Regions from separate parts of the Bacillus sp. 11C genome, predicted to be linked through region 2. Evidence: predicted binding sites of a transcription regulator. Region 2 holds the regulator's gene; the other holds the start of a gene.
The links. The regulator NrdR, encoded in region 2, represses ribonucleotide reductase genes. The targets are predictions, from matches to a motif close to AACACNATATATNGTGTT.

Region 1: a site for NrdR is predicted at 1,822-1,839, ahead of nrdI (class Ib ribonucleoside-diphosphate reductase assembly flavoprotein NrdI). Genes of this name have one in related genera too.

The regions. Positions count from the first base shown of each region.
Region 1 is NZ_JBUPVZ010000004.1:46,411-53,002, forward strand. It holds gene nrdE (class 1b ribonucleoside-diphosphate reductase subunit alpha) at 1-1,427, opposite strand, end outside; gene nrdI (class Ib ribonucleoside-diphosphate reductase assembly flavoprotein NrdI) at 1,387-1,779, opposite strand; gene ACY3LV_RS07495 (hypothetical protein) at 2,023-2,253, opposite strand; gene ACY3LV_RS07500 (YmzC family protein) at 2,335-2,610, opposite strand; gene hfq (RNA chaperone Hfq) at 2,807-3,028, opposite strand; gene miaA (tRNA (adenosine(37)-N6)-dimethylallyltransferase MiaA) at 3,068-4,012, opposite strand; gene ACY3LV_RS07515 (YmaF family protein) at 4,113-4,526, opposite strand; gene ACY3LV_RS07520 (hypothetical protein) at 4,616-4,864, shown strand; gene ebrA (multidrug efflux SMR transporter subunit EbrA) at 5,005-5,322, shown strand; gene ebrB (multidrug efflux SMR transporter subunit EbrB) at 5,339-5,692, shown strand; gene ACY3LV_RS07535 (OsmC family protein) at 5,704-6,156, opposite strand; gene ACY3LV_RS07540 (poly-gamma-glutamate hydrolase family protein) at 6,231-6,592, opposite strand, start outside.
Region 2 is NZ_JBUPVZ010000006.1:63,778-70,369, forward strand. It holds partial or broken gene ytaF (sporulation membrane protein YtaF) at 1-493, shown strand, start outside; gene coaE (dephospho-CoA kinase) at 509-1,102, shown strand; partial or broken gene ACY3LV_RS10445 (aldo/keto reductase) at 1,141-1,468, opposite strand; partial or broken gene ACY3LV_RS10450 (winged helix-turn-helix transcriptional regulator) at 1,702-1,832, shown strand; partial or broken gene ACY3LV_RS10455 (winged helix-turn-helix transcriptional regulator) at 1,860-1,965, opposite strand; gene ACY3LV_RS10460 (glyceraldehyde-3-phosphate dehydrogenase) at 2,159-3,181, shown strand; gene speD (adenosylmethionine decarboxylase) at 3,420-3,800, shown strand; gene nrdR (transcriptional regulator NrdR) at 4,077-4,535, shown strand; gene dnaB (replicative helicase loading/DNA remodeling protein DnaB) at 4,650-6,071, shown strand; gene dnaI (primosomal protein DnaI) at 6,099-6,592, shown strand, end outside.

The sequences.
Region 1 (6,592 bases), on a different contig from region 2:
CCATTTTGCGCAAGATAGCCGTGAAGGTTCATAGCGCCGAGACCGATTGATTTCATCGCTTTATTTGCCCGTCTTACAGCAGGCGCGTTGCGGATATCAGTCGTTTCAGACACGTGTGTTAAAGAGTCTGTCGCAAGCTTAACCGTCTTTTCGATTGATTTGTGCTCCATGACATTGAGAATGTTAAGTGAACCCAGGTTGCAGGAAATATCCAAACCAATTTCATCTTCTACGTCATAGTCTGTGTATGAAGAAACCTGTGATGCCTGAAGCACTTCAGAGCAAAGGTTAGAAAATTTCACCTTGGAAATATGGTTATTCGCATGCACTTTATTCACGTTATCTTGGAACATGATGTATGGATAGCCTGATTCAGAACGAAGCATCGCCAGTTTTTCAAGCAATTTACGCGGGTTGATTTTTTCCTTTTTCACCCGGGGATTGTCGACAAATTGGTCGTACATTTCGTTCATGTCCAGCTCATCCATGTGCTGGCCGTACTCTTTATAAATCGTGTGCGGATAAAATACGTAAGCCGCTTTGTCCTCACGCGCAAGCTCAACGAATTTATCCGGAATGACAACACCGATAGAAAGCGTTTTGACACGTACATCTTCATCCGCTGAAATCTTTTTCGTATCAAGAAAATCATTGATATCGCGGTGGAATATGTTTAAGTACGCCGCTCCAGATCCTTGTCTTTGTCCCATTTGGTCAGCGTAGCGGAACGCGTTATCAAGAAGCTTCATCACGCCTACAACGCCTTTTGTGGCATTTTCAACATCTTTAATGGCTTCACCTTTGGCGCGAAGCTTGGACAGGTTAAGAGAAACCCCGCCGCCCAGCTTAGAAAGCTGCATGGAGATATCGATCGCTCTTGAAATGTCGTTTAAAGAATCATTGACTTCGAGCAAGAAGCAGCTCACCAGTTCACCGCGGCGTTTTCTGCCGGCGTTCAAAAATGTCGGTGTGCTCGGCTGATATTCCTGATTGATCATCAGGTTCACATATTCTTTTGCTTTCTCAGTGTCGCCGTTTGCGAAGAACAGCGCAACAATTGAGATTCGGTCCTCATAACGCTCGAGGATTTTTTTCTTGTCATTCGTCTTCAAAGCATAGTCATTATAGAATTTAAACGCACTCATGAAGGAAGGAAAACGAAACTTCTTAGCGTAAGCTGTCTTAAACACGTCTTTAATGTCTTCAAAAGAATAAAGGCTTAAGAATTCCTCTTCGTAGTATTGGTTTTCAATCAAATAATCCAGCTTCTCTTTTAAGTCGTGAAAGAAAACTGTGTTTTGGTTGATATAGTCTACAAAATAGCTATGTACAGCCTCTTTATCCTTATCAAACTGGAATTTTCCATCTTTTTGGATCATGATTTCGTTATTTAACTGGATCCATTTTGGCACTTGATTTTGTGACAACTCTTTCTACCTCCTGAGTAAACAATTCAACGTCTTTAGATGTGCCGCTGAGTTCAAATTTGTGCAAGATCGGCACCTGATATTGTCTTGAAATGGTATCGGCGCTTTTTGCAAAGTTATCGCCCCATACTTTATTGCCGCTCGCAGCGACTCCTAATAAAAGATGGGCGTATTTTTCGAGAAATGATTGTGTTGATGCCGGTACCTGACCGAAGTTCGTCGTGTAGGTGACCAAAACAAACGGAGTGTCCATGTGGTCAATGTCGTCCACCTTGCGTATCTGCTGAAAGTCTATTTTATTCACAAACCGCTGAACATTCCCTGTTTTCGAATCAAATATGATTTGTACCACGTTTTATCACGACCTATCAAAAAATATGAATCTCTCATCACTAACACTATATATAGTATACTATCCTCTAGCAAAAACACAATATATAGATTTGTTTTCGTGAAAAATTCATATTTTGATCAAATCAGGCAAATGGGCAGGCTCATCAGGGCCCAAAAAAGAGAGCAGAACGAGAATGATCTCTCGTCCTACTCGGGGTGTCGTTTTTAAGCCGATGTATATCATAACATGAAAAAAAACTGCTTAGTAGTCTAGATTTTTTTTTCTTAAGCTATCACAGCATTTTTCGCTCTCTACTGTTTCTTCTATTTCAACATCCGCACCGATCTCTTCTAAAACCGCCTTCAAGGCGCTGATAATTGACGCTTCTCTGATTAATTCTTTTCCGTTCACAATGATGCTTGTTCCGTACTCATAGCAAGAATCATCTTCACAAATTTCTTCCCAATGATTCACGATCACTTTATGCTTCATGTTTTCACCCTCTGTTTGATCTGTGTCTGTATTTAGTTTAGCGGGTAGTATCCGCTTTGTAAATTCGGATGCTTGTGAATTTTATTCAAGCTCATCATCATCCGAATATTCTTTTTTCAGCTTTACCTCATTGCGGGACTCATTATACTCATAAATTTTGATATAGCCGTCCTCCACAACGCCAAAATGATTATGTTCAAGAGGAAACGAGGTTGGCTGAGGCGTTTCATAGCCTGAATTGCCGCTGTCTGTTTCAATGATGGTGTCTTGATTCCCGCACGCCCCGAACAGCAAAAATACAGCTATCCACACAAGCGCTATCCTGATCCGTCTCAGTTCTGTCTCACTTTCAAACAAGGTCGCGTCACTCCCAGATTCTTTTTTATACATAATATACCATTTCAATTCACATATGTTGATCTCATAAAAAAAGACCGTGCCTTGGCATGGTCAGCTTACAAAAAAGCTTGGAACGAAAGTGGATCAATTTTAAAAAATGGCTGCCGGAATTCCCCCGACAGCCTCCCCATGCCTTAACATGGTGTTTTTTGATCTATTCGAGTTCAAGCTGGACGTTTTTTTGCGGCGCAAACGTTGAGATCGCATGTTTATATATAAGCTGCTGTTTCCCTTCCGATTCCAGCAATACGGTAAAGTTATCAAAGCCTTTCACCTGGCCCCGCAACTGAAAGCCATTCAGCAAAAAAACAGTGACATACGTATTTTCTTTCCGGATTTGATTCAAAAACTGATCCTGAATATTAATCGGTTTCATGTTTCGTCCTCCTTGATTCTCTATATCATACAGTTTCGATTAAAGTTCGAGTTTTCCTGCTATATGTGTGAAAATTTCCTTTTTTTTCAGTTCCATATCAACGGGTGGTGTCATATCGAACCAGGTCACCTGCATTTTGTTGCGAAACCATGTCAGCTGGCGTTTCGCATATCGCCTTGAGTTCTGCTTCAGTTGATCGACGGCATCAGAAAGCGTCACAAAACCGTCAAAATGTGCAAATAGCTCCTTATAGCCTATCGCTTGAATCGATTGACAGTCCCTCACATTCCTGTCGTAGAGGCGTTTCACTTCCGAAAGAAGACCTGCCTCCATCATCATATCAACACGCTGATTAATTCTTGCGTAAAGCGTGTCTCTATCCATTGTCAGCCCGATTAACACTGCATTGTACAGGAGTTCTCTTTTTTGCTCCTTCAAATGCTGAGACATCGTTTTTCCAGACGTATGTAAAATTTCCAGCGCGCGAATGACTCTTCTCGTATTATTCGGATGAATCGCAGCTGCTGCCTCTGGATCTGCCGCAGCGAGTTTGGCATGAAGAAAGTCAGCACCTTCCCGCTCAGCAGCCATTTGCAGGCTCTGCCGAAACGCAGGGTCGTTCGCCTCTTCCGTAAATGTATAATCGTAAAGCACAGATTGTATGTAAAGCCCTGTACCGCCGACAATCATCGGAAGCTTTCCTCTTTTGGCAATCTCGCTGATTTTGTTTCTCACTAAGCTTTGATAATCTGCAGTGGAGAAGGAATCTTGGGGATCTAAAATGTCAATCAGATGATGGGGCACCCCCTCCATCTCCTGTTCGGTGATTTTAGCTGTTCCAATATCCATCCCTTTATAAACCTGCATCGAATCTCCGCTGATAATTTCCGCGTTCAAGGATTTAGCCAGCTGAATACTTAAATTTGTTTTCCCCACTGCCGTCGGTCCTACTAAAATGACAACGGGCTGCTTCGTATTATTCAATATGTATCACTCTCTTTTATAAATCTCCCCCCCATTATAGCATTCATCATGTACAACCACCTATCCATTTTGCCCTTTTTTTGCATCGGTAAACATCCTTCTACCAACCGAGCGGCTCATTGCCGACGATTTCTCTCGTCTTTCCTTGCAGGGCATGCCGATGCGCTTTTCTTCCGTCATCATTCGGGTCATACACAACGCCTCCGTACCGGATCTCAATCGGCTCATTATAGGCCAGATACGTCGTTTCTTCGATTTCGTGATAATGGGTGCCGTCTGTTCGGGGAATCGCAGGACCCGTTATACCGTAATACCGGTGAAAGTGTCCGTTTTCAAAAGACGTAATCCCTGAAAAGTAGTGTGTATGCTGATCTGTGTTCGATCCGTTTGCCGGCTGAGTAAACCCTTCAATGAGATGATAATGTCCCTGTCCTCTGGTCGTCTTGGCAAGATAAGCATGTACGTGAGGCGGCGCTTTTGACCAGTCAGATGGATACAGGCCCAATGTGTTCACACCCCTTCTTTTTCATCAAACGCCCAATCAAATCCGGGTAGGCTGAATACACTGCATCATCTACACTTTATGACAGGAGGAAAGAAAACATGAATGAGGTAGATCATTATTTCACTGCTGCAGATACAAGGATCATTGGAAGGCCTTACGGATTCGGAAGACCATTTGGGTTTGGAAGACCCGGGTTTGGCTATGGATTTGGTTTTGGCCGGCCATTTGGGTTTTTTGGAGGGCCATTTATCGGCGGCCTTGCAGGCGGGCTTATAGGAAGCGCTTTATTTAATCCCTATTTGTATGGCGGATATCCCTACTATCCTCCATATCCTTATTACTATTAATCACAACAGACCTCTTAAAAAGGGGTCTTTTTTATGGGACCGGAAATGAATCTCTTGACTCGTTGTTAGGCATACACTAATATTTTTCTAGCTGACGATTTTATGTTCTCAAAACACATTTGAAGTGAGGAGAATTTACGATGTTAATAGGATACATATTCCTCACGATTGCCATATGCTCGGAATCAATTGGAGCGGCCATGCTGAAAGTGTCTGACGGCTTCAAAAAGTGGAAGCCCAGCGCCTTGGTCGTGATTGGCTATAGCATCGCCCTTTACATGCTGTCACTCACCTTAAATCATATCCCCCTCAGCCTCTCGTATGCAACTTGGAGCGGTGTGGGCACGGTGCTGACGGCATTGATCGGAGTGAAATGGTTCCAGGAAGAACTGAACGTGAAAGGACTTATCGGAATCCTTTTATTAATTTCAGGAGTTGTGTTGCTTAACTGGCAGTAAGGGAGTGTTGATGATGATGAAAGGATTTCTTTATTTGGCTCTTGCCATTGTATCTGAGGTTTTCGGGAGTACGATGCTGAAGCTTTCAGAAGGATTTACACAAGCCTGGCCCATTATCGGAGTCATTGCCGGATTTCTTTCTGCTTTTGCCTTTCTAAGCTTTTCTTTAAAAACATTAGACTTATCAAGCGCGTATGCGACATGGTCGGGTGTTGGAACGGCGCTTACAGCCATTGTCGGATTTTTGCTTTTTGGCGAAACCATCAGTTTAAAGGGAGCGTTCGGGCTCACGCTTGTCATTGCAGGCGTCGTCATTTTAAATCAATCAAAAGCCCCTGCTGAAGAAAAAAAACAGACGGTCTGTGAGTGACCGTCTGTTTCTTATTCACCACTCCGTTTTACAGAGGCCTCCAGCTGCACCTCGACATTTCCTTGAATGGCGCGTGAAATCATGCAAGACGACTCCGCCTTTTCACAAAGCTTGTGCGCCAATGCGACATCCTCTTGTGAAGCATCCTGTTTGAGCACGACGGAGGGGCGGTGAATGATCTTTTTGTATGTAAAGACTCCTTTTGTGACGTCGACAATACCTTCTGCCTCCATCTGCAGGTCTTCTTTTTCCAGCCCGCTTCTTTCCATCATCGCAGCAAGTGTAATAATGTAACAGGTTGCTGCCGCCCCGAGAAGCATTTCATCCGGGTTGGTCCCCTCTCCCGGTCCATCCATTTCTTTAGGAATGGAAATAGATGTGATGAGGTTTCCGCTTTCGATCGTACCAACGTCGTTGCGTTTACCCGGCCAGTTCGCTTTTAAATAAAAATGATGATCTGCCATCGTCTGTTTTGCCTCCTTTAATAATCCTATTTCAGTCTACTGATCTTCTCTTATTTTGTCTTCTTGTCTGCTTGTTATGAATACTCTTGTTCAAGGACACTGTTGATTGCACGGACATAATCATAAAATTCACTGTTCTTTGTGTATTTCCTATTTTTATAATAAAAATCATCGAAAAATGCTTCTCTCTGCTCGCGGCTGATTTCCAGCTGGATACTCAGCCCCGTTTCCCCTTTGTTGTTAATGTTTTCGGCATTCAATCCAGCAAGGCCGCTTTTAGATGACGCTAACTCAGCTGAAAACCCTCTTCTCTCAAGGGCCCTTACGATCATTTTCGCACGCTTTCGGTCTGTGCCTCCAACAAGTGTATTCTTGCTCTCCCCTTTATATCCGTGAAAAGCCACAACATATTGATGCTCCTTGATTTTCTTTCCAG
Region 2 (6,592 bases):
GTTTATATCCATGCTGATCGGGAGCTTTCTTACAAAGTTTTTTCCTGTATATGTGACGGAGAAGCTTGGCGGTTTGATATTGGTCGGAATTGGTGTATGGATTCTGTATCAATTTTTCAAACCGGCAAAAGACAAAGAATACTTATTGCATGAAAAAACGCTGCTTAATTTAGAGGTTCGGTCATTAGGGATTGTGATTCATATTTTGAGAAAACCTATGAGTGCGGATATCGACAAATCGGGTGTGATTAATGGAATCGAGGCGGTCTTATTGGGATTTGCCTTATCGATTGATGCCTTCGGAGCAGGTATAGGCGCAGCCATTCTCGGTTTTTCACCGATTATGATGAGCATCGCCGTGGCCATTATGAGCTCGCTGTTTGTATCAATCGGAATTAACGCCGGCCATTTTCTGTCTAAGTGGAAATGGATTGATAAAATGGCGTTTTTGCCGGGGCTTCTGCTGATCACGATTGGGCTCTGGAAATTGTAAAAAGGAGTGGATCTCTTGACCTTAGTCATTGGTTTAACGGGAGGAATAGCCAGCGGCAAAAGCACGGTAGCCAATATGCTGATTGAAAAAGGAATAACAGTTATAGATGCAGATATCATCGCCAAACAAGCGGTAGAAAAAGGGACGCCTGCCCACCGGCAAATCATTGACGAATTCGGTGAAGACATTCTGCTCCCAAACGGTGATATAGATAGAAAAAAGCTTGGGGCACTGGTATTTACAAATGAACAAAAGCGCCTTGCTTTAAATGCAATTGTTCATCCCGCAGTCAGGCAGGAAATGCTTAAGCGCCGTGATGAAGCCATTGCAAATCAGGAAGCGTTTGTTGTATTAGATATCCCGTTATTGTTCGAAAGCAAATTGGAATCTTTAGTTGATAAAATTATTGTGGTTAGTGTCACAAAAGAGCTTCAGCTCGAGCGCCTGATGAATCGCAACCAGCTGACGAAGGAAGAAGCGATCAGCCGAATCCGCGCTCAAATGCCATTAGAGGAAAAAACAGCAAGAGCAGATCAAGTCATCGATAACAGCGGCACGCTCGAAGAGACTAAGCAGCAGCTTGATGACATTATCAGCAGCTGGGCATAATGCAAAACACCGTTCAATATGAACGGTGTTTTTTGTGATTAAAAATCAAAGTTGTTCGGATCAGGACCGACGCGCAGGTTTTCATTCAGCGCATCGATGCGATTCATGTCATCCTGTGTTAATTCAAAGTCAAATACGCTGGCGTTTTCTTTCATGCGTTGTTCCTTCGTTGATTTAGGAATCATAATGATGCCATGCTGCAGATTTGTTATATGTTTGAGCGATGTCAGCCAGTACAGGGTGGTCCAGCAGCTGCCCCTGCATGAAAGGTGACCGAGCTTCCATATGGATGCCTTGTTTTTTGCAGTATACCATCAGCTCTTTTTGTGTAAGGCGCGGGTGAAATTCCACTTGATTGATCATAGGTCAGAAGTGCAGGAATGCTGCTTTTATTGGCTGAAGTCATCATGTTCCTCCTTTGTGCTGTATGATTGAAATTCTGCCGAGCAAGCTAGATAAATAAAAAGAGCAGATTCAAATCAGCCGGCAAACGTGATTATGAAAGATATCGTCAAGAAAGAAAAGTACGTACTTTTAAGAACTATAAGTCACTTTTTGGTGCCTGTAAGGAGAATGAATTGTATGGAGAAGAAGAAGAAATATATATTTCTGTTGAAGCGACGCTTGAAGTGATCGGCGGGAAATGGAAATATGTCATATTATGCCACCTAACCGGCGGAAAAAAAGCACGAGTGAATGAAAGCGCCTGATGCTCAATAGCACGCAAAAAAACTGACTGCCCCCATTGTTTATGATTCCTGTTTAACTTATTGTTGAGCACAATTTCTTTTAACACTGAAAATGTATCCCCGTCCACTCTGTTGATATGGTTCGCCCCCCCAATCACACAGCATATCTAAAACCCTTTTGCGGAGCGCTGGCAGCTTTTTGATTCTTAGGACTGAAATTGTGTGCAAGAAAAGATATCATGCATCATAAATTAGCGTTATAATCGTTGATTTTTATTAAGATGTACTGGCGAATTCGTTTTAATGTGTTATACTAATTTCAGATAACAACAAATTAGGATGGCATAATTGATAAGGGGTGTCCAACATGAAGGTAAAAGTAGCGATAAACGGGTTTGGAAGAATCGGAAGAATGGTTTTTAGAAAAGCGATGTTAGACGATCAAATTCAAGTAGTGGCCATTAACGCCAGCTATTCCGCAGAAACGCTGGCTCATTTAATAAAGTATGACACAAATCACGGCAGGTACGACAAAGAGGTTGTGGCCGGTGAAGACAGCCTGATTGTAAATGGAAAGAAAGTGCTTTTGTTAAACAGCCGTGATCCAAAACAGCTGCCTTGGCGGGAATTTGATATTGACATAGTCGTCGAAGCAACAGGGAAGTTTAATTCAAAGGATAAAGCGATGGGCCATATAGAAGCGGGCGCAAAAAAAGTCATTTTGACTGCTCCGGGAAAAAATGAAGACGTTACCATTGTGATGGGAGTAAATGAGGACCAATTCGACGCTGACCGCCATGTCATTATTTCAAATGCGTCATGCACGACCAACTGCCTTGCGCCTGTTGTAAAAGTGCTGGATGAAGAGTTTGGCATTGAGAGCGGGCTGATGACTACAGTTCACGCGTATACGAATGACCAGAAAAATATTGATAATCCGCACAAAGATTTGCGACGGGCGCGGGCATGCGGTGAATCCATCATTCCGACGACAACAGGAGCGGCAAAGGCGCTTTCGCTTGTGCTGCCGCATCTGAAAGGAAAGCTTCACGGCCTCGCCTTGCGTGTCCCGGTTCCGAATGTCTCATTGGTTGATCTCGTTGTCGATCTGAAAATGGATGTGACGGCTGAAGAGGTAAACGAGGCATTTAAACGGGCTGCCAAAACTTCGATGTACGGCGTGCTTGATTATTCAGATGAACCGCTCGTCTCGACTGATTATAATACGAATCCGCATTCTGCGGTCATTGACGGGCTGACAACAATGGTAATGGAAGGGAGTAAAGTAAAGGTGCTCGCATGGTATGACAACGAATGGGGCTACTCGTGCAGAGTCGTTGATCTGATCCGCCATGTAGCGGCACGAATGAAACATCCGTCTGCTGTATAAAATAAGGTCGTGGACATATTTTGAAGAAAAAACCCTTAACAGCATATTTCTAAAAAAACGCACCTTGCAAATTAGACTTAAACACAGTATACTATTTTTCGTGAACTTCTTGCTTGAGACTGTTTCGGAATTACTTAAAGGGTTAGGACCTCTCCGGACTAACTTTCCCCCGTGGTAAATGGCCGACCCAGTTGTTGGAATTTCACTTTTTAATTCTTGTTAAGGGGGGTCCATGACTATGGAAACAATGGGGCGTCACGTTATCTCCGAGCTATGGGGATGCGATTTTGATAAGCTGAATGACATGGATTTTATTGAAAAAACGTTTGTAAATGCTGCTCTAAAATCAGGTGCTGAGGTGCGCGAGGTTGCATTTCACAAATTTGCACCGCAAGGCGTAAGCGGAGTTGTGATTATTTCTGAATCACACTTAACTATTCACAGTTTTCCTGAACACGGATATGCGAGCATTGATGTTTATACTTGTGGAGACTTAGATCCTAATGTCGCTGCTGACTATATCGCAGAGGCATTACATGCTGATACAAGAGAAAACATTGAAATACCGAGAGGAATGGGGCCTGTGCAAATTAAACAGGCGCAAGCGAAAGTACTATAAAGTAAACACGAACACAAAGGGAGCTGAAGCTAGAAAGCCGTTATGCGCTTTTTAGCTTATGCTCCTTTTATTTTTATAAACAAACAAGGGCGGTCAGCTTTTTCTTTTTGCATTTTTTTTGTAAAATAGAAAGAGATTTTCACAAACCACCTGATGCTGTAGATACAGCTTTACTCACAACGGCTCTCCTGACAGATGGCTGTCACATTTATTTTTAAAAGGCGGAGGCTGCCGAAAATACATTCCAGGGAACGAAATAGTTGGGAGCTGATTTTATTGAAATGTCCTTCATGCCAGCATAACGGAACGCGGGTCCTTGATTCACGGCCTGTGGATGATGGGAAATCCATTCGCCGAAGACGCGAGTGCGAATGCTGCCATTACAGGTTTACCACCTTTGAAAAAGTGGAGGAAACCCCGCTCATCGTCGTGAAAAAAGAAGGCGTGCGGGAGGAATTCAGCAGAGAAAAAATGCTGCGCGGCCTCATAAAAGCATGCGAAAAAAGACCCGTTCCACTCAAAACGCTTGAAGACATGTGCTTTGATATTGAAAAAGAACTTCGCAATCAAGGCTGCTCTGAGGTGAAAAGCGAATTCGTCGGAGAAATGGTCATGGATCGGCTGGCTAAGATTGATGAGGTCGCATATGTGCGGTTCGCGTCTGTCTATCGGCAGTTTAAAGATATAAACGTCTTTATCGACGAATTAAAAGACTTAATAAAGAAAGAGCGTTAAAAGAGCTAAGAGGATTCTTCTAGCTCTTTTCTCATGTGCAAAATTGGCATTTGATAGATATAAGAAACGGTGTAAAATGAAAGGTAGAAACAAATTCGGAAGGTTTGAGAATGTATGGCTGACTATTGGAAAGATGTACTGCCTGTAGATCCGTATGCGGTCAAAAGCAGATCGATGCTTCAGGATATAGACAGACAAATAATCACACAACTGTACCAGCCCTTAATCGGCCCTGTTGCATTCTCACTTTATATGACATTGTGGGGAGAGCTGGAACAAAACCGTCTGTGGGGCGGCGAGTCCACACATAGACAGCTGATGGGGATGACACAGTCTAATTTAAAAACGATCCATCAGGAACAAGGGAAGCTCGAGGGCATCGGATTGCTAAAAGTATATATGAAAGAATCCGAGCGGCAGGAGCGCCTCTTTATATATGAACTCCTTCCGCCGCTCAGGCCAAATGAGTTTTTTGAAGACGGGATGCTGAATGTTTTTCTGTACAATAGAGTCGGAAAAACAAAATACCAGCAATTAAAACAATTTTTCACGCATCCGGCCATTTCAGAGGATGCGAAGGACATTACGCGGCCGTTTAATCATGCGTTTGAATCGCTGCAGCCGAGTGAATGGAAGCTTACATCTGACATGGAGGAAACGGTGAGACTTGCGGAGGGCACAGAATATACTTCTGTCGGACATGCTCCGTCCTACACCATAACAGAGGATGTGTTTGATTTTGATTTGTTTTTAGCGGGACTTTCTGAGACGATGATTCCGAGAAAAGCGATGACCCAGCAGGTGCGGGACACAATCAAAAAGCTTTCTTATCTGTACGGTATAGACCCTTTGCAGATGCAAAATGTCGTGATGAGCGCAATTGATGAGCGTGACGTTATTACGTCGGAGGCTTTAAGAAAAGCGGCTAGCGACTGGTATCAAATCGAAAGAAACGGACAGCTGCCAGACGTCGTTGAAAAAACACAGCCGGTGCATCTGCGAGAAGGCGAAAAACCGGCGAAAGAGGATTCGCTGGACGGGAAGCTGATCGCATTGCTGGAGACGATTTCTCCGAAGAAGCTTCTGCAGGACATTGCCGACGGAACAGAGCCGTCAAAAGCTGACCTGAAAATCATAGAAGAAATTATGTTTGAACAGAAGCTCGAGCCAGGCGTTACAAATGTGTTAATTTATTATGTCATGCTGAAAACCGACATGAAGCTGTCGAAAAATTATATCCAAAAAATCGCTTCGCATTGGGCGCGCAAAAAGGTAAAAACGGTCAGAGAAGCGATGAAGCTCGCGATAGAAGAAAACCGCCAATACCTTGAATGGGCTGAAGGGAAAGCAAATCAGCCTTCGAAACGAAACCAAAAAGTGATTCGCGAAGAAAAACTTCCTGACTGGATGGGAGAAAAAGAGACAGCCTCCGAGTCAGAATCCGGACAGGAGAAGCTGCATCCGCAGGACTTGGAAGAACAGAAGAAAAAGATGATGGAAGAAATGAAGAAGCTGAAAAAATACTCTGCCTATTAAAGACAGAGATGCGGGGTGAAGAAATAGATGGAACCAATCGGCCGTTCCCTGCAGGGCGTAACCGGCAGGCCGGATTTCCAAAAACGTCTTGAACAAATGAAGGGAAAAGTCATGAAGGATCAAGATGTTCAGGCATTTTTGAAGGAAAATGAAGAAACCATTGATCAAAAAATGATCGAAAAGAGCTTAAACAAGCTTTATGAATATATCGGGCAAAGCAAGAAATGCTCCTATTGTTCGGAAGATAAAGATTGCAACAATTTATTGGAGGGCTACCATCCGAAGCTTGTTGTCAATGGCCAATCTATTGATATTGAGTATTATGAATGTCCGGTTAAACGGAAACTCGATAAGCAGAAAAAACAGAAGTCCCTTATGAAAAGCATGTATATCCAGCAGGATCTTCTCGGAGCGACTTTCCAGCAAGTTGATATCAGTGACCCGAGCAGGCTCGCGATGTTCCAGCATGTGACGGATTTTCTGAAAAGCTATAATGAGACGGGAAAAGGGAAAGGACTGTA